DNA from 3 places in the Kitasatospora sp. NEAU-69 genome. Region 1 is predicted to be linked to each of the others. Evidence: riboswitches for the same ligand, from Rfam matches in the RefSeq annotation. Region 1 holds a riboswitch; each other region holds the start of a gene.
What was found. A riboswitch is a leader RNA that binds a small molecule or an ion and turns the genes downstream of it on or off. The one in region 1 is predicted to bind cobalamin.

Region 1 (6,574 bases):
GGGCCGGCCGGGTGGCCGCAGCGGCGCTCGCAGCCCGACCAGTGCACCGGGAGCAGCGGCGGCTCCCGGTCGTCCTGCCGGCCCCGGTGGCCCTGCTGATCCCGGTGGGTGGCGGTCGACGGGGCGGCGTCCAGTGCGGCGGCCGCGTCGGTGCGCACGTCGGCGAGCGACTTCGCGCAACCGGGCGCACCGGTGCAGGCGGTGGCCTGCTCCCACGGCGAGCCGGGGTCGGTGCGCAGGCCGGCGGCGGCCAGCCGTGGCAGTTCGGCGGGCGCCGCACCCGGCAGCACCACACCGCGCCACGGGGTGACCCGCAGCCCGCCGGAGCTCGCCGCGACCAGGGCCCGCCACTGCTCGGCGCTCGCCCGGCCGAACCGCAGTCCGACAACCAGGGCCTGTCCGGGCGCACCCGTGAGGACCCCGACCTCGGGACGACGGCCCGGCTGCGCCGGCAGCGGCCGGCGGCTCAGGCCGAGCCGCTCGGCCAGCACGGCGCCGGTCGGGTCGGCCTCGCGGATCCGCCAGCCGCCACTGCGCAGCCGGACGAACTCCTCGGCCGCCGCGAGCGCGTCCGCCGGTCCGGCCACCGGAGCGCACCAGTCGGCGCGGCCGAGCCGCAGCAGCGCACCGGCGCCGTCGGTCGGCGCGGCGGCAGCAGCACCGTCGGTGGCAGCGCCGTCGGTGGCAGCGATCAAGGTCACATCGGCGTCCAGTGACGCGACGTCACCGCGCCCGTCGTCCAGCGCGAAGAGGAACCGTCCGGAGAGCTCACGGGCGGTCACCGAGTCGCAGATCAACGCGTCCAGCTCACGCACCCAGGCCGTCAGGTCGCGGCCGCCGTCGAGGCCGGCGAGCGGCGAGGCGACGATGTTGCGCACCCGCTCGTGCGCATCGGACGGCAGCAGCCCGACCGCGCGCAGCCGGGCCGCGAGCTCCGCGCCCGCGTCGGCCGGCAGCCCGCGCAGCTGCACGTTGCCACGCGAGGTGGTCTCCAGCGAGCCGTCCCCGAGCTGCTCGGCGGCGCGGGCCAGCGCGAGCGCCTGATCCGCCGCCAGCAGACCGCCGGGCACCCGGACCCGGGCCAGCGCCCCGTCGTCGGCGGCATGCAGCCGCAGCGCGCCCGGGCAGGCGTCGTCACGCCCCCGACCAGCCCGGACGGGGGCAGGCTCGGAGGAGGCGGGTGAGGGTGACATGGCCGCGAGCATACCGATGATCCGACCGGACGTATGCCCCGCAAGAAGCGTGATCCGCGTCTCCAGCGACATGACCCGACTGCGTACCACTGCTGCTACAGCGGGGTCACAAGTGACAGAAGGGACAGACGGGACTGGTACGGTCGTTCGCTGCCGCGCCATCAGAGGGCGGCCGTCACACGATCACCGCGTGGTGATCCGCTGAACAACGGGGGAGCACGACATGAGCGCATTCGGCGCACGCACAACCATGCTCGGATTCGTCACGCTGGCCGCGATCGGCTCGCTGGCCATGACCGCCTGCGGGCCCGACGAGACCACCGGACCGAGCACGGCCGGCACGTCCGCAGCCGCAGCCGCACCGAGCAAGTCCGCCGCAGCATCGCCGCTCGCACCGACCGGTGCGGCGGCGCCGACCGGCGCGCCGACCAGCCCGGCGGCAAGCAAGAGCGCCGGCGGCACCGGCGCCGCGACCGGCGGAAGCGGCACGGACGCCAAGGCCGGCCAGACCTTCAAGATCGGCCAGCCGGCCCAGTTCCCGTTCACCTACGGCAGCACGAAGGGCACCATCGCGCTGACCGTCACCTCGATCGAGGCCGGCAGCCCGGCCGACCTCACCGCGCTCAAGCTCGGTGACCAGGCGGCCGGCAAGGTCCCGTACTACATCCACTTCTCGGTCAAGAACACCGGCAGCACCGACCTGTCCTTCTCCAGCGTGACCCAGATCAAGGGGCTGCTGCCGGACGGCACCGAGGCCCAGGACCTGATGATGATCGGCCAGTTCGACAAGTGCCCGAACAACTCGCTGCCGAGCGGCTTCACCACCGGCCAGACCGCGACGAGCTGCGCGGTCGCGCTCGCCCCGTCGGCCTCCACGAAGGTCACCGGAGCCGAGTACTGGGGCGACCCGTTCACCCTGGGCAAGGGCCTCACCTGGAAGTAGCCCACACCCGGCGGTGATCCGCCCGACGACAGGCCCCCGGGCCGGGACGTGCGCCACGGCGGGCCGCGCGTCCCGGCCCGTGCGCATGGCAGCACGCCCGCCCACCCACCATTTACCGGTCGGTCTAAGATGTCGCCGGACGGGCCGTCGGCCCGTGCACGCCAGTGACGGCGCGGGGAGGAAACCGGTGCGAAGCCGGTGCGGTCCCGCCACTGTGACCACGGCTCAGCGGCCGTGGCAGCCAGGAACTCCCGGCCGTCCCTTCACGCGCCCCCAGCCTGTGGCCGGGGGCACTCCCATCGGGGCGCGGACCCCGAGGAAGGCCCGCCGAATGTGCATCGCCATGCCCGTGACCGCCCACCGCGCCGGGAGGGCCGCCGCGTGATCCTGCTCCTGTCGACCTCCGACACCGACCTGCTCTCCGCCCGCGCGTCCGCCGGCCCGGTCCCGTACCGGCTCGGCAACCCGGCCCGGCTCGCCCCCGAGGACCTGCCCGCGCTGGTCGAGGGCACCGACCTGGTGGTGGTCCGGCTGCTCGGCGGCCGCCGCGCCTGGCAGGAGGGCCTGGACGCGCTGCTGGCCGGCCCACGCCCGGTGATCGTGCTGAGCGGTGAGCAGGCCCCGGACGCGCAGCTGATGGAGCTGTCCACCGTCCCGGCCGGCCTCGCCGCCGAGGCGCACGCCTACCTCGCGCACGGCGGCCCGGCGAACCTGGCCGAGCTCGCCGCCTTCCTCTCCGACACCGTGCTGCTCACCGGCCACGGCTTCGCGCCGCCCGCCTCGGCGCCCGACTGGGGTCCGCTGGAGCGCACGCCGCGCCGCACCGAGGGCCCGTCCGTCGCGGTCCTCTACTACCGCGCGCACCACATGAGCGGCAACACCGCGTTCGTGGACACGCTCTGCGCGGCGATCGAGGACGCCGGCGGCCAGGCCCGCCCGTTCTACTGCTCCTCGCTGCGCGGCGCGCCCGCCGAGCTGCTCGCCGAACTCGGCGCCGCCGACGCGATCGTGACCACCGTGCTGGCCGCCGGCGGCACCCGCCCCGCCGAGGCACAGGCCGGCGGCGACGAGGAGGCCTGGGACGCCGGCGCACTGGCCGCGCTCGACCGGCCGATCCTGCAGGCGCTCTGCCTGACCTGGTCGCGCGAGCAGTGGGAGTCCAGCGACGACGGCCTCTCCCCGCTGGACACCGCGACCCAGGTCGCCGTCCCGGAGTTCGACGGCCGGCTGATCACCGTCCCGTTCTCCTTCAAGGAGCTCGACGAGGACGGCCTGACGGTCTACGCGGCCGACCCCGAGCGCGCCGCCCGGGTCGCCGGGATCGCGGTGCGGCACGCCAGGCTGCGGCACATCCCGGCCGCCGAGCGGCGGTTGGCGCTGGTGCTGTCCGCGTACCCGACCAAGCACGCCCGGGTCGGCAACGCGGTGGGCCTGGACACCCCCGCGAGCGCGGCCCGCCTGCTGCGCCGCCTGCGCGACGAGGGCTGGGACCTCGGCGAGGGCTTCCCCGGCATGGAGCCGGTGGAGGGCGAGCACGAGGGCGACGCGCTGATCAAGGCGCTGATCGAGGCCGGCGGTTACGACCAGGACTGGCTCACCGAGGACCAGCTGGCCCGCAACCCCGTCCGGATCCCGGCCGCCGACTACCGCCGCTGGTACGCGACGCTGCCCGAGGGCCTGCGCGGCGACGTCGAGGAGCACTGGGGCCCGGCCCCGGGCGAGCTGTACGTGGACCGCAGCCAGAACCCGGACGGCGACATCGTGCTCGCCGCGATGCGGGCCGGCAACCTGCTCGTGCTGGTCCAGCCGCCGCGCGGCTTCGGCGCCAACCCGGTCGCCATCTACCACGACCCGGACCTGCCGCCCTCGCACCACTACCTGGCCGCCTACCGCTGGATCGCGGCCGCCCAGGCCGACGGCGGCTTCGGCGCCGACGCGGTGGTGCACCTCGGCAAGCACGGCAACCTGGAGTGGCTGCCCGGCAAGACCGCCGCGCTCTCCGCCGACTGCGGCCCGGACGCCGCGCTCGGCGACCTGCCGCTGATCTACCCGTTCCTGGTCAACGACCCGGGCGAGGGCACCCAGGCCAAGCGCCGGGCGCACGCGACCCTGGTGGACCACCTGGTCCCGCCGATGGCCCGCGCCGAGAGCTACGGCGACATCGCCCGGCTGGAGCAACTGCTCGACGAGCACGCCAACATCGCCGCGATGGACCCGGCGAAGCTGCCCGCCGTCCGCGCGCAGATCTGGACGCTGATCCAGGCCGCCCGGCTCGACCACGACCTCGGCCTCGACGAGCGGCCCGAGGACGACGGCTTCGACGACTTCCTGCTGCACGTCGACGGCTGGCTCTGCGAGGTCAAGGACGCGCAGATCCGCGACGGACTGCACGTGCTCGGCCAGGCGCCGGCCGGCACCGACCGGGTCAACCTGGTGCTGGCGATCCTGCGCGCCCGGCAGATCTGGGGCGGCGTCAGCGCGCTGCCCGGCCTGCGCGAGGCGCTCGGGCTGGACGAGGCCGCGCTGACGCTCGGCGCCACCGACGCGGCCGAGGCGAAGGCGCGCGAGCTGGTCGAGGCGATGGAGGCGGCCGACTGGGCGCCAGAGGCCGTCGCGAAGGTGACCGTCGCGAAGGTGGCCGAGGGCCTGGCGCCCGCCGTCGCCGAGGTGCTGGACTTCGCGGCCCGCCAGGTCGTCCCCCGGCTGGCGGCCACGGTGGACGAGCTGGACGCCGTGGTGCACGCGCTGAAGGGCGGCTTCGTGCCGGCCGGCCCGTCCGGCTCGCCGCTGCGCGGGCTGGTCAACGTGCTGCCGACCGGCCGCAACTTCTACTCGGTGGACCCGAAGGCGGTGCCCAGCCGGCTCGCCTGGGAGACCGGGCAGGCGCTGGCCGCCTCGCTGGTCGAGCGCTACCAGGCCGACAACGACGGCGCGTTCCCGCCCTCGGTCGGCCTCTCGCTCTGGGGCACCAGCGCGATGCGCACCGCCGGCGACGACATCGCCGAGGCCTTCGCGCTGCTCGGCATCCGCCCGGTCTGGGACGACGCCTCGCGCCGGGTGACCGGCCTGGAGACGATCGACGCCGCCGAGCTCGGCCGCCCCCGGATCGACGTGACGCTGCGCATCTCCGGCTTCTTCCGGGACGCGTTCCCGCACGTGGTCGCGCTGCTGGACGACGCGGTGCGCCTGGCCGCCGCGCAGGACGAGGCGCCCGAGGACAACTTCGTCCGCGCCCACGTGCAGGCCGACCTGGCCGAGCACGGCGACGAACGCCGGGCCACGGTCCGGGTGTTCGGCTCGCGCCCGGGCACCTACGGCGCCGGCCTGCTGCAGCTGATCGACAGCCGCGACTGGCGCACCGACGCCGACCTCGCCGAGGTCTACACGGTCTGGGGCGGCTACGCGTACGGGCGCGGGCTGGACGGGCGGCCGGCCCGCGAGGAGATGGAGACCGCGTACCGGCGGATCACCGTCGCGGCGAAGAACACCGACACCCGCGAGCACGACATCGCCGACTCGGACGACTACTTCCAGTACCACGGCGGCATGGTGGCCACCGTGCGCGCGCTGACCGGCTCCTCCCCCGCCGCGTACATCGGCGACTCGACCCGCCCGGAGACGGTCCGCACCCGGACGCTGACCGAGGAGGCGGCCCGGGTCTTCCGCGCCCGCGTGGTCAACCCGCGCTGGATGGAGGCGATGCGCCGGCACGGCTACAAGGGCGCCTTCGAGATGGCCGCCACGGTGGATTACCTGTTCGGCTACGACGCGACCACCGGCGTGGTCGCGGACTGGATGTACGAGCGGCTGACCCAGGAGTACGTGCTGGACCCGGTCAACCGCGAGTTCCTGACCAGCGCCAACCCCTGGGCACTGCACGGGATCAGCGAGCGACTGCTGGAGGCCGTCGAGCGCGGCCTGTGGGCGGAGCCGGACCCGGAGCTGCTGGCCGAGCTCCAGGCGGCGTTCCTGGAGGCGGAAGGCGACCTGGAGGACGACGGCCAGGGCTGACCACGACGGAAGATCAATAATGCGGGCCCGAACGGTAGTTGTACCGTTCGGGCCCGCATTATTGTTACTGTCACTCTATTTTGAGAGTACTTGCCATGCCTTTATGTCCTCTATAACGTCGCATACGGATCAATGTTCTGCACCCGTATCGCTCGATCTCTGAGGACAGCACATGCGCTTGACCTCCTCCCCCTCGTGAACGAGGGCGATTCCAACCCTCACGGGTCGGGCTTTCTGCTTCACAGCCGACTGCCGACCTGGGGCTACCAGCAAAGGGACGGTGTACCGCCCATCGGTCTTACATCCGCTCCACAGACCTGACTTCCCGCCAGCCCGGCGGTAGGCCCGGCCGACTTGGTTCTCGCCGACCGGGCACCACCAAGACTACCACCCGTTCGGACTCGCTCACTGTCCGCAGTGGTTCGGC
Region 2 (6,574 bases), on a different contig from region 1:
AGGAAGCGCCGCAGCGTCTCCTCGTAGCCGTGCGGGTCGGCGTTCCAGAGCGCGGCGTGCCCGGCCCCGGGGACCGGGTGCAGGCTCACCAGGTCGCTGCGGCGCTCGGCCAGCCTGCTCGCCGCCTCGTACGGCGCGACGCCGTCCTGCGGGCTGTGCAGCAGCAGCACGGGGGCGGCCAGGTCGGTGCCGTCGGCGAGCCGCGCGAAGCCGGCCACGTCCACGCCGGTGCGGCCCTCGGCCGCCAGCGCGCCGAGCCCGGTCAGCGCGGTCGGCACGCCGGCCCGGGCGGCCAGCCCGCGCACCGAGGCGTCCCAGTCCAGCACCGGCGAATCGAGGATCAGCCCGGCGATCGAGTCGCGGTAGTCCGAGCGGGCCGCGGTCTGCAGCACCGTCGCGGCGCCGACCGACCAGCCGTACAGCACGATCCGGCCGGCGCCGGCGTGCTTGGCGAACCGGATCGCCGCCTCGACGTCGTTCCACTCGGTCTCGCCGAAGTGGCCGAGCCCGTCGGGGGCCGGCGGCGCGCCCTGGTCGCCGCGGCAGCTGATCACCAGCGCGGGCAGCTGGAGCCGCTTGAGCAGCGGCAGCGCCGGGAGCGCCTGCTGGCGGTCGGCGAACCGGCCGTGCACCGCGATCACCCAGGTGCCGCGGATCGCCGGCACGTACCAGGCGGGCAGCGTGCCGAGCTCGCCGTCCACGAGCACGTCGAGGTAGTCCAGCCCGCAGGCCGAGCCGGGGTCGCCGCGCAGCACCCGCGGGCTCAGCTCGACCTCGGTGCCCGTGCTCGGCGCGGTGCCGGCGATCTGCTCCAGGCGCCGGGTGACGGTCTGCGGGGCGGTGCGCAGCACCTCGCCGACCACGGCGTGGCCGCCGGGCCAGTCCAGCGCGTAACGGCCGCGCCGGCCGCTGGCCGGGGTGCGGGTCAGCGTCACCTCCCGGGCGGCGATCTCGTGCACCCGCAGCGGCGGCTCGTCCTGGCCGGGCTCGGTGCCCTCGGCCCCGGTCCGCAGGGCGAGGTCGGACACCCGGCGGCCGACGATCACGACGACGGCGCCCGCTGCGACGGCGACCGCGGTGGCCGCGACGGCGGCGGTTCCCCAACGCATGGCTCTCCCCTGGGTTGTGGCGGCGCCCCACGCCGGGACGGCACGGAACGACCCCAGTTCACCCCGGGACGCCGCGCCGGGCCACCGGAAGGCAGCCGTCCGGGGCGGGTGGGCTGGTCCGGGACCACGGAACGTCAAGTCCACCGCCCCGGGCCCGGCACGCCCCGAATCCGGCACGCCCCAATCCCGGCACGACCCGGCCCCGGCACGACCCGGCCCCGGCGCGGTCAGACCGGCAGGCCGCCGGTGTCCGCGTTCGCCAGCAGCGCCCAGAACCGCTCCACCGGCGCCCCGGTGCTCACCGCCGCCTCCACGGTCGCCGGGCCGGCCGCTCCCGCCGCTCCCGTCCCGCCCCAGGTCGAGGCGCCCCAGTGCGAGGAGCCCGCCTGGGACTCGCCGTGCAGCGCCGCCAGCACCTGGGAGAGCACCGGCTTCGCCACCGGCACCAGCCGGCCGACCGCCTTCAGCTGCGCCTGCCAGCGCCCGTCCACCGCCTGACGCAGCCGCAGCTCCAGCTCGGCGGCCCGGTCGGTCACCCGCACCAGGTCGCGCAGCGTCAGGCCGAGCTCCTCGATCAGCGCGGCGGTCTCGGTCTCGTCCCCGGTCCAACGGCCGGTCAGCTCGGCGGTGACGTACGTGCGCACGCCGATCCCGATCCGCGCTGCCGCCTGCTCCTGGCTCAGCTCGCGGGCCACCCGGAAGTCGCGCAGGCTCGCCGGGGCGGCGCCCATCAGCTGCGCCACCGGGCACCACAGCGCGCGGGCCAGCGCGATCAGCTCCACCTCGTCGGGGCGCAGCTCGCCCGCCTCCCAGCTGAGCAGATGGCCCGCCAGCAGCCGGACGCCGTTCGCCGCCATCCCCGCCACCACCTGGTCCGGGGTGAGCCCGAGGGCGGCCCGGTGCGTCCGGGCGGCCTGCGGGGAGAACGGGACCGGGGCGGGGACCGGCAGCCTGGTTCTTCGCATGCCCCGACGCTAGGCGCCCGGGCATGGCCCGCCCCACCCGCCGAATGCACGAAGCCGGAGCACCGGCCCCGCAAGGGTGTTGGACGATTCGCTGAGGCCACCCCGCCGAGCAGCGCGGTTACTCGGAGGTAGTGACGGTTTCGCCGGCCCGCCCCCGGTGTGATCCACCAGGCCGGGGTCCGGTTGACGCCCGGTTCCGGCACGTGGTGGGATCCTTGGGCCATACGGAGGCAAGGAGAGGAAGCCGGTGCGAATCCGGCGCGGTCCCGCCACTGTCACCGGGGAGCACGCTCGAAACCATGGTCACGGCCCGCTGCTGACGGCGAGACCGGCCGGCCCCGCCGGCGGGGCCCGAGGGTGTGTCGGCCCCGGGAGCCAGGAGACTCTCGCCCCCGGTTCGTCGATCCAGGGCGCGGACCCTGAGTGAGGACACAGCCAGTCATGCAGCCTGCCCCGACACCTCTGCGCGATGCGCACCCCTGCTCGGCGCATCCTTGCCCAGCGCTCCCCTGCTCTGCGCCCCCTTGCCCAGTGCTCCCCTGCTCCGCGCACCCCTGCGCTGCCCGGTGAGCCGCACCGACCTGACGGCACTCGACTACGCGGCGGGCATGGTGGCCGGCTACGCCGCCGATGCGCGCTTCGGCGACCCGCGCCGCGGCCACCCGGTGGCCGGCTTCGGCACCGCCGCCGCCCGGCTGGAGCGGGTGCTGTGGCGCGACCACCGCGGCGCCGGCGCGCTGCACACCGCGCTCTGCGTGGGCGCGGTGGCGGCCGGCGCAGCCGGACTGGAGTTTGGACTGGAACGGCTGCTGCCGGGCCGGACCGCCCGCTCCGCCCGCTCCGTCGGCGCCGCACTCGCCGGCTGGACCGTGCTCGGCGGCAGCTCGCTCACCCGCGAGGCCCGGACCATCGGCGCCTCGCTCGCGGCCGGCGACCTCGAAGCGGCCCGGCAGCGGCTGCCGCACCTGTGCGGGCGCGACCCGAGCGCGCTCGACGAGCCGCAGATCGCCCGGGCGGTGGTCGAGTCGGTGGCCGAGAACACCGCCGACGCCGTGGTCAACGCGCTGGTCTGGGGTGCGCTCGCGGGCGCCCCTGGGCTGCTCGCGTTCCGCGCCGTCAACACGCTGGACGCGATGGTGGGGCACAAGTCGGTGAAGTACCAGCGGTTCGGCTGGGCCGCCGCCCGGCTGGACGACGTGGCCGGCTGGCCCGGCGCCCGGCTGACCGCGCTGCTCACGGTCGCGGCGGCGGACTCCGCCGCCGCCCGCCGCACCGCGCTGCGGGTCTGGCGGCGGGACGGCTCCGCGCACCCGAGCCCGAACGCCGGCCAGGCCGAGTCGGCCTTCGCCGGCGCGCTCGGCGTGCGCCTCGGCGGTCCGCTGCGCTACGGCGAGAGGGTCGAGCAGCGGCCGGTGCTGGGCGCCGAGCTGCGCCCGGTCGCCGTCTCGGACATCGAACGGGCCTGCCGGCTCTCCCGGCGGGTCGGGCTGCTGGCGCTGGGCACGACGGTCGCGGCGCGCGTCCTGATGCTCCGTCGCCGTGCTGTGAGGGGGAGGAAGATATGAGCAACGCACTGCTGGTCGCCGGCACCACGTCGGACGCCGGCAAGAGCGTGGTGACGGCCGGCATCTGCCGCTGGCTGGTCCGCCAGGGCGTCAGCGTCGCGCCGTTCAAGGCGCAGAACATGTCGCTCAACTCGATGGTCACCATGGACGGCGCGGAGATCGGCCGGGCCCAGGTGATGCAGGCCCAGGCCGCCCGGGTGGAGCCCGAGGCCGCGATGAACCCGGTGCTGCTCAAGCCCGGCGCGGACGGGCGCAGCCAGGTGGTGCTGCTCGGCCGGCCGATCGCCGAGGTCGGCGCGCTGGACTACCGCGAGCGCAAGCCGTACCTGCTGGAGCGCTCGCTGGAGTGCCTGGCCGACCTGCGCCGCCGGTTCGACGTGGTGGTCTGCGAGGGCGCCGGCTCGCCCGCCGAGATCAACCTGCGCGACCGCGACATCGCGAACATGGGCCTGGCCCGGGCCGCCGAGCTGCCGGTCGTGGTGGTCGGCGACATCGACCGCGGCGGCGTCTTCGCCGCGATGTACGGCACGCTCGCGCTGCTCGACGCCGAGGACCAGCGGCTGGTCGCCGGCTGGCTGGTGAACAAGTTCCGCGGCGACGTGCGGCTGCTCAAGCCCGGCCTGGACATGCTGCACGAGCTGACCGGCCGTCCGGTGCTCGGCACGCTGCCGATGCTGCCGGGCCTGTGGCTGGACGCCGAGGACTCGCTCGACCTGTCCGCCGTGGTCGACCGCAGCTCGGCCGGGCCGGTCGGCGCCGACGTGCTGCGGGTGGCCGTGCTGCGGTTCCCGCGGCTGTCCAACTTCACCGACCTGGACGCGCTGGCCCAGGAGCCCGGGGTGCTGGTCCGCTGGGCCACCCGCCCCGAGGAACTGGCCGACGCCGACCTGGTGGTGCTGCCCGGCACCCGGGCGACCGTCGCCGACCTGGCCTGGCTGCGCGAGCGCGGCCTGGAGCAGCCGCTGCGCCGGCGGGCCGCCGCCGGTCAGCCGGTGCTCGGGGTCTGCGGCGGCTACCAGATGCTGGGCGGGCGGATCACCGACCTGGTCGAATCCGGCGCGGGCATGGTGGACGGGCTCGGGCTGCTGCCGACCACCGTCGAGTTCGGGGTCGAGAAGGTGCTGGCCCGGCCGGTCGGCTACGCGCTCGGCGAGCAGGTGGCGGGTTACGAGATCCACCACGGCGTGGTCGCGGTCGAGGGCGGCGAGCCGTTCATGTCCGACGCCGACGGACACGGCCTGGAGGGCTGCCGGACCGGCTCGGTCTGGGGCACCACCTGGCACGGCGCGCTGGAGAACGACGGCTTCCGCCGGGCGTTCCTGCGCGAGGTCGCGGCGATGGCGGGGCGGGCCTTCGTGCCCGCGCCGGACACCTCGTTCGCGGCGGCCCGGGAGGAGCGGCTGGACCGGCTCGGGGACCTGATCGAGGAGCATGCCGACACCGCCGCGCTGTGGCGGCTGATCGAGGGCGGTCCGGGCGGCGGCCTGCCGTTCGTCCCGCCGGGGGCTCCGGCCACACGCGCAATGGAAGGTGAGCTGCTTTGAGTGACGTTCGATACCCGTTCACGGCGATCGTCGGGATGGCCGACCTGCGGCTCGGGCTGCTGCTCAACGCGGTCTCGCCGGCTGTCGGCGGGGTGCTGGTGCGCGGCGAGAAGGGGACCGCGAAGTCGACCATGGTGCGCGCGCTGGCGGGGCTGCTGCCCTCGCTCGCGGTGGTGGACGGCTGCCGGTTCGCCTGTGACCCCGCGGCGCCCGATCCGCAGTGCCCGGACGGTCCGCACAGCGCCGCCGGGCCGGTCGCGGAGCGGCCCGCCCGGCTTGTCGAGCTGCCGGTCGGCGTCACCGAGGACCGGATCGTCGGCTCGCTCGACCTGGAGCGGGCGCTCGCCGAGGGCGTCAAGGCGTACGAGCCCGGGCTGCTCGCCCAGGCGCACCGCGGCGTGCTCTACATCGACGAGGTCAACCTGCTGCAGGACCACGTGGTGGACCTGCTGCTGGACGCCGCCGCGATGGGGCGCTCGTACGTGGAGCGCGAGGGCGTCTCGGTGCGGCACGCGGCGCGGTTCCTGCTGGTCGGCACGATGAACCCGGAGGAGGGCGAGCTGCGGCCGCAGCTGCTCGACCGGTTCGGCCTCACGGTGGAGATCGCGGCCACCCGGGACCCGGCCGAGCGGGCCGAGGTGGTGCGCCGGCGGCTCGCGTACGACGCGGATCCGTCAGGCTTCGCCGCCCGGTACGAGGCGGAGGAGCGGGAGCTGGCCGGGCGGATCACCGCGGCGCGCTCGCTGCTGCCGTCGGTGCGTCTCGGCGACGGCGCGCTGAGGCAGATCACCGCGGTCTGCGCCGCGTTCGAGGTGGACGGGCTGCGCGCGGACATCGTGATGGCGCGCACCGCGGTCGCGCTGGCCGCCTGGGCCGGGCGGACGGCGGTGACCGAGGAGGACGTGCGCAAGGCCGCGCAGCTCGCCCTGCCGCACCGGCGCCGACGCAACCCGTTCGACGCGCCCGGACTGGACGAGGAGCAGCTGGACCGGACGCTGGCGGAGCACAGCGCGCCGGACGAGCCCGACGCCGACCCCGAGGCCGACACCGACCCGACCGATTCGCCCGACTCGCCGGAAGGCGACGGACCGGACGGCGGGCCCGAGGGTGGCCCCGACGACGGACCTGATGGTGGTCCGGACGGTGGCGGCGGGGGTGCGCCGGAGCCTTCGTCGGAGGCCGCGGGCCCTGCGGCGCCGACCGCGCCGTCCCCGGCGGCCGAGGACGAGAGCGCCGAGCAGCCCCTCGCGCCGCAGCTGCCCCGCCCGGCCGGGCCGTCCCGCGAGCACGCCCCGGTCGCGGCCGGGGAGCCGTACCGGACCAGGCTGTTCAAGGTCCCCGGCACCGGTCGCGGCGCCCAGGGCCGCCGCTCCCCCGCCGAGACCGACGGC
Region 3 (6,574 bases), on a different contig from region 1:
CGTGGTCGCCGGCTCGGCCGCGCCGGCCGGCAGCGCCGCCGCTCCCGCTCCTGCCGCTCCCGCGCCGGCCCGGGCGCCGCGGATGCTGGCCGCCGCGCCGCGCGCCGCCGCCGGTGCCGCCGGCACCGGGGCCTCGGCGGTGCCCAGCACCGACCTGACCGGCAAGGCGTTCGACACCTGTGACGCGCCGTCCGCCAACACCATGAGCGTCTGGAAGGCGAACTCGCCGTACAGCGGGGTCGGCATCTACATCGGTGGCCGCCGCGGCTGCTCCAACCAGAACCTGACGCCGGCCTGGGTCAGCGCCCGGGCGGCCGAGGGCTGGTCGTTCCTGCCGATCTACGTCGGCCTCGACCCGTCCACGATGTCCGCCGACCCGGCCACCGCCCGCAGCCAGGGGGCGGCCGCCGCGAACGACGCGGTCGCCAAGGCCACGGCGCTGGGCCTGCCGACCGGCTCGGTCCTGTACAACGACGTGGAGGCCTACGACTCCACCCAGTACAAGACCAACGCGCTCAACTACGAGAGCGGTTGGATCGACACGCTGCGCTCGAACGGCTTCCGGGCCGGCATCTACTCCAGTGCCGGCAGCGGCATCAAGGACCTCGCCGACAACTACAACAACACCGCCTACTCGCGCCCCGACGCGGTCTGGTCGGCGAACTGGAGCCAGTCCGCCGCCGACACCTCGGACGTGTCCATGGGCCTCGCCTCGTACGGTTCGAGCTACTGGCCGGGCGGCCGCCGGGTCCACCAGTACGAGGGCAACACGTACGAGACCTACGGCAACATCCAGATCCAGATCGACGGCGACTACGCCAACATCAGCGCGGAGGCGAGCGGCAGCACCATGCAGCCGGGCCAGCGGCTGGACGCCGGGCACAGCATCGCCAGCTCGTCGATGACGCTGACCATGCAGGCCGACGGCAACCTGGTGGTCTCCGCCAACACCGGCGGCTCGGGCCAGGGTCCGCTGATGTGGAGCACCAACACCGCCGGCAACCCCGGCGCCTACGCGATGATGCAGACCGACGGCAACTTCGTCCTGTACAGCGCGACCGGCAGCCCGCTCTTCACGACCAACTCCTATGGCGTGTCGGGCAACTGGCTCACCGTGCAGGCCGACGGCAACGTGGTGCTGTACCGCGCCGACAGCACGCCGATCTGGTCCACCGGCACCAACCAGTACGGTCCGGTGATCTACCCGGGCCAGCTCTTCTCCTCGGGCCGCTGGACCGACAACACCCTCACCCGCCTGGTGATGCAGGCGGACGGCAACCTGGTGATGTACCGCAAGCGTGATGGAGCGGCCATCTGGTCCTCCAACACGGCCGGGAACCCGGGGGCTTACGCGGTGATGCAGAGCGACGGCAACTTCGTCGTGTACCGCAAGGGCGGCAGCTCCAGCGTCGGCGGCGCGCTCTGGTCCACCAACACCCAGGGCAACCCGAACGCCTGGGCGTTCATGCAGAACGACGGCAACTTCGTGGTCTACAAGCAGGGCGGCGGCCAGGGTGTCGGCGGCTCGCTCTGGGCCAGCAACACCTGGTGGAACGCGAGCTGACGCTTCGTCAGAAGCTGCGTTGACGGCTGCCGCTCGGTGGCCGGAAACGCGTCGGGCCCCACTGGCCTGCTGGTCAGTGGGGCCCGACTGCGTCTTGGTGACCGGCCCGTAGGGCTGTGGGCCGGTCAGCCCGTCGGCCTGTCTGCCGGTTGCCTAGAAGTCGTCGTCGAAGGCGACCGAGCCCTCGACCGCGACCTGGTAGGCGGAGACCCGGCGCTCGAAGAAGTTCGTCAGCTCCTGGACGTTCTGCAGCTCCATGAAGCCGAACGGGTTCGTCGAGCCGTAGCGGATCGGCATGCCGAGGCGGGCCAGGCGCTGGTCGGCGACGGCCTCCAGGTACTGGCGCATCGACTCGGTGTTCATGCCGGGCAGGCCCTCGCCGCAGAGGTCGCGGGCGAACTGGAGCTCGGCCTCGACGGCCTGCTCCAGCATCTCGGTGACCTGCTGGGCCATCTTGTCGTCGAAGAGGTCGGGCTCCTCGGCGCGGACCGTGTCCACCACCGAGAAGGCGAAGTCCATGTGCATGGACTCGTCGCGGAAGACCCAGTTGGTGCCGGTGGCCAGGCCGTGCAGCAGGCCGCGGCTGCGGAACCAGTACACGTAGGCGAAGGCGCCGTAGAAGAAGAGGCCCTCGACGCAGGCGGCGAAGCAGATCAGGTTGAGCAGGAAGGCCCGGCGGTCATCCTTGGTCTGCAGCGAGTCGATGTGGTCGACCGCGTTCATGTACGTGAAGCAGAACTGCGCCTTCTGGTGGATGGAGGGGATGTTCTCCACCGCGTCGAAGGCGGCCGCGCGGTCGTCCGGGTCGGGCAGGTAGGTGTCGAGCAGCGTCAGGTAGAACTGGACGTGCACGGCCTCCTCGAACAGCTGCCGGGACAGGTAGAGCCGGGCCTCAGGGGAGTTGATGTGCTTGTAGAGGCTCAGCACCACGTTGTTGGCGACGATCGAGTCACCGGTGGCGAAGAAGGCGACCAGGCGGCCGATCATGTGCCGCTCGCCCTCGCTGAGCTTGGCGAGGTCGGCGACGTCGGAGTGCAGGTCCACCTCCTCGACGGTCCAGGTGTTCTTGATCGCGTCCCGGTAGCGGTCGTAGAAGGACGGGTAGCGCATCGGGCGCAGCGTCAGCTCGAAGCCGGGGTCGAGCAGCATCTTCTCGCGGCCGGGCGTCTCAGGGGTGGTGCTCACTGGCAGGCCTCGCAGGACTCGGGGTTCTCCAGGGAGCAGGCGAGGGCGGCGGCCTGCTCCTCGGGGGTCATCGTGGGGGAGGGGATACTGACTGCCGGACGGGCGGCGCCGGACGCGGCCTGGGCGATCCGGGTGGCCGGACGCGAGCGCAGGTAGTAGGTGGTCTTCAGACCGACCTTCCACGCGTACGCGTACATCGAGCTGAGCTTGCCGATGGTCGGCGCGGCCATGAACAGGTTCAGCGACTGGCTCTGGTCGATGAACGGCTGCCGGGCGGCGGCCAGGTCGATCAGCGCGCGCTGGGGCAGCTCCCAGGCCGTGCGGTAGAGCGAACGGACCTCGGCGGGCAGCCAGTTGAAGTCCTGCACCGAGCCGTTGGCGTCGCGCAGCGCGTCCCGGGTCTGCTGGTCCCAGACGCCGAGCTCCTTCAGCTCGCGCACCAGGTACGGGTTGACCTGGAGGAACTCGCCGGACAGCGTCTCGCGCTTGAACAGGTTGGAGACCTGCGGCTCGATGCACTCGTAGACGCCGGCGATCGAGGCGATCGTCGCGGTCGGCGCGATCGCGAGCAGCAGCGAGTTGCGCAGGCCGGTGCGGGCGATCGTGGCGCGCAGCGCGTCCCAGCGGTCCTGCCACTGCGGCGCGGTGTCGAAGTGGTCGATGTGCAGCTGGCCGCGGGCGGCGCGGGTCTCGCCGTACGCCGGGTGCTGCCCGAACTGCTCGGCGAGCTCGCTGGAGCGCTCGTACGCGGTCAGCATGATCCGCTCGGAGATCAGCGTGGAGAGCTTGCGGGCCTCGGCGGAGTCGAAGTCGAGCCGGAGCTTGAAGAAGACGTCCTGCAGGCCCATCACGCCCAGGCCGACCGGGCGCCAGCGGGAGTTGGAGGTGCCGGCCTCGGTGGTCGGGTAGAAGTTGATGTCCACCACGCGGTCGAGGAAGGTCACCGCGGTGCGCACGGTGGCGTCCAGGCGCTCCCAGTCCAGCGCGTTCAGCAGGTCGTCGGCCGACGCGCCGTCGGCGACGTGCGCGCCGAGGTTGACCGAGCCGAGGTTGCAGACCGCGGTCTCGGAGTCGTCGGTGACCTCCAGGATCTCGGTGCACAGGTTCGAGGAGTGCACGGTGCGGCCGGGCAGCGCGGTCTGGTTGGCGGCGCGGTTGGAGGCGTCCTTGAAGGTCATCCAGCCGTTGCCGGTCTGCGCCAGGGTGCGCATCATCCGGGCGTAGAGCGTCTGCGCGGGGATGCTGCGGACGGCCTTGCCGGCCGCCTCGGCCTTCAGGTACGCCTCGTCGAACTCCTCGCCCCACAGGTCGACCAGCTCGGGGACGTCGGCCGGGGAGAAGAGCGACCAGTCGGCGTTGGCGTTCACCCGGCGCATGAACTCGTCCGGGATCCAGTGCGCCAGGTTGAGGTTGTGCGTGCGGCGCGCCTCCTCACCGGTGTTGTCGCGCAGCTCGAGGAACTCCTCGATGTCGGCGTGCCAGGTCTCCAGGTAGACGCAGGCCGCGCCCTTGCGCCGGCCGCCCTGGTTGACCGCGGCGACCGAGGAGTCCAGCGTGCGCAGGAACGGCACGATGCCGTTGGACTTGCCGTTCGTGCCGCGGATCAGGCTGCCGCGCGAGCGGATCCGCGAGTAGGACAGGCCGATGCCGCCGGCGTGCTTGGAGAGCCGGGCGATCTGCGCGTAGCGGGAGTAGATCGAGTCCAGGTTGTCCAGCGGCGAGTCCAGCAGGTAGCAGCTGGACATCTGCGGGTGCCGGGTGCCGGAGTTGAAGAGGGTCGGCGAGGAGGTCAGGTACTCCAGCCGGCTCATCAGGCGGTACAGCTCGGCCACCTCGGCGACCGACTGCTCGCTGTCGCCGACCGCCAGGCCGCTCGCGACGCGCAGCAGGAAGTGCTGCGGCTTCTCGACCACCTTGCGGGTGATCGGGTGGCGCAGCAGGTAGCGGGACTGCACGGTGCGCAGGCCGAAGTACTCGAACCGGCCGTCGCCGTCCGGGTCGATCAGCGCGTCGAGCGCGGCGGCGTGCTTGGCGACGAAGTCGGCGGTGGTGTCGCCGATCAGGCCCTCGGCGTGGCCGACCGCGATCGAGGCGGCGAAGGAGGTGGCGCCCTGGCTGTCGGCCTCGTCCGAGATCTCCTGGGCGAGCAGGCGGGCGGCCAGCTTCGAGTACTGCGGGTCCTCGGCGATCATCGAGGCGGCGGCTTCCATGGCCAGCCCGCGCAGCTCGGCGAAGTCGGAGCCGGCGTTGCGGCCGCGCAGCGCGGCGGCGGCCACGTGGCCGGGGTCGGCCTGGGGGAGGTCGCAGCTCAGGTCCGTCAGCAGCCGCAGCAGCGCCGACCCGGGGTCGGACTTGGAGGCGGGGGAGGTGCTGGATCCCTGGGTGGGCAGGGTGGCTGAGGCAGCGGTGGTCAAGGCGCTCTCTCCTGGCGACGCGGCGGACGGGGCAACTCCGCCGACCCGAGGGAGGGCGGCGGAGCACCGGACCGGCGCGAGCGGAGCAGGGCAGCAGCGCGCACGCCAACCAGTGGTGGCGTGCGACGGCGGCGTCCCTGAGCCCACCCGCGAGGCCCGGACTGACATACGTGCGATAGGGCCTCTGCGGGGAAGCCGGTGGCACACCGTCGGCAGGTACTCGGACTGGCGGGGACGCCCTGGGAGGCCTTGCTAAGCCTCGGAAATGCCTGTGGGCGGGCCCGCTCACCGCTGCGGGGCAGTCCCGGGTTCGCACCGGGTTCCCCTGCATCGACAGCGAGAGAGAGCATACATCTAGTGGTGCCTCGAAGATGAAGCACCACATGTTGTGTGGCAGGGCGTGTCAGACTCGTGACGGAGCTGCAACGGTGACGCCTCCGCGTGCGCACGAGCCGCCCCACACAGGGCCTGACGGCATGTCGGATCGGCGTGTCGGCGGGGGCGCGGGGTGGGGGTACGGCAGGGGTGCGGCAGCGGTGTGACGGGGGCCGGCGGGGGCGCCGGTCGGCGTGTTGCGGGGTGGCGTCGGGGTGCGTCGGGGCTGGGCTGTCAGAAGGCCATCGCGTAGACGAGCAGGTCGATCTCGGGCCGCGGGTACCAGTCGCGCTCGGGCGCGCGGCGGAAGCCCACCCGCTCGTAGATCCGGTGCGCCGCCGTCATCCCGGGCCGGGTGGAGAAGGCCATCCCGGCCAGTTCGAGCTCGCGGGCCCGCGCGATGCAGGCCCGGACCAGCGCCTCGCCGACGCCGCGCCCGCGGGCTGCTGCTGCGGCGGCCAGCATCCGGATCTCGCCCTCCTCGGGCGTCGCTATGTCGGCCCACTCGGTGCCGCCGACCGCGAAGGTCACACAGCCCAGCACCCGGCCGGACGGGCCGTGCGAGAGGTCCGCCGGATCGACGGCGACCAGCAGCTCGGCCTCGGCGGCCCGGCGGGCGGTGTCGCGCAGCAGCGCGATGTAGGGGGACTCGGGGTCGGTGTGGCCGTCGCCGACGAAGGCCTCGACGGTGACCTCGCCCGCGGGGTCGAGATCTTCTGCACGTGCGGCGCGGATGAGGATGCTCATCGGGACAGTCTGCCAAAGCCGTGGTTCGTGGACGGTCGGGAGGGGTCCTGAACGGGGTCGGGAGGGGTCCTGAACGGGGTCCGGTGCGGCGGCGAGGTGGGAGGGCGAGGCGGGAGCGCGGCTCAGTGCTCGGCGAGCCGGAAGACCGGGTAGCCGGGGGCGATCCGGAGCAGCTCGGCCTCGGAGGCGTTGGCGTCCACGCCCTGGAAGAAGACGCCGACCTCGAACTTCCAGCGCCGCAGGTAGGCGCGCAGCACCTCGGGCTTCTCGCTGTCGGCGAGCTCGGTCG

Region 2: linked by a shared signal. The riboswitch ahead of AC060L_RS32505 (cobalamin biosynthesis protein) and the one ahead of cobN (cobaltochelatase subunit CobN) in region 1 are both predicted to bind cobalamin.
Region 3: linked by a shared signal. The riboswitch ahead of AC060L_RS06425 (ribonucleoside-diphosphate reductase subunit alpha) and the one ahead of cobN (cobaltochelatase subunit CobN) in region 1 are both predicted to bind cobalamin.

What each region holds. Positions count from the first base shown of each region.
Region 1 covers NZ_JBWXUE010000020.1:84,571-91,144, forward strand. Annotated here, with positions in the region: gene AC060L_RS22830 (hypothetical protein) at 1-1,193, opposite strand, end outside; gene AC060L_RS22835 (PDZ domain-containing protein) at 1,417-2,136, shown strand; cobalamin riboswitch at 2,260-2,406, shown strand; gene cobN (cobaltochelatase subunit CobN) at 2,518-6,147, shown strand.
Region 2 covers NZ_JBWXUE010000041.1:37,396-43,969, reverse strand. Annotated here, with positions in the region: gene AC060L_RS32515 (alpha/beta hydrolase) at 1-1,109, opposite strand, end outside; gene AC060L_RS32510 (helix-turn-helix domain-containing protein) at 1,337-2,074, opposite strand; cobalamin riboswitch at 2,266-2,480, shown strand; gene AC060L_RS32505 (cobalamin biosynthesis protein) at 2,683-3,639, shown strand; gene AC060L_RS32500 (cobyric acid synthase) at 3,636-5,183, shown strand; gene AC060L_RS32495 (putative cobaltochelatase) at 5,219-6,574, shown strand, end outside.
Region 3 covers NZ_JBWXUE010000004.1:109,097-115,670, forward strand. Annotated here, with positions in the region: gene AC060L_RS06415 (glycoside hydrolase domain-containing protein) at 1-1,564, shown strand, start outside; gene AC060L_RS06420 (ribonucleotide-diphosphate reductase subunit beta) at 1,718-2,713, opposite strand; gene AC060L_RS06425 (ribonucleoside-diphosphate reductase subunit alpha) at 2,746-5,139, opposite strand; cobalamin riboswitch at 5,358-5,513, opposite strand; gene AC060L_RS06430 (GNAT family N-acetyltransferase) at 5,773-6,285, opposite strand; gene AC060L_RS06435 (nitroreductase family deazaflavin-dependent oxidoreductase) at 6,408-6,574, opposite strand, start outside.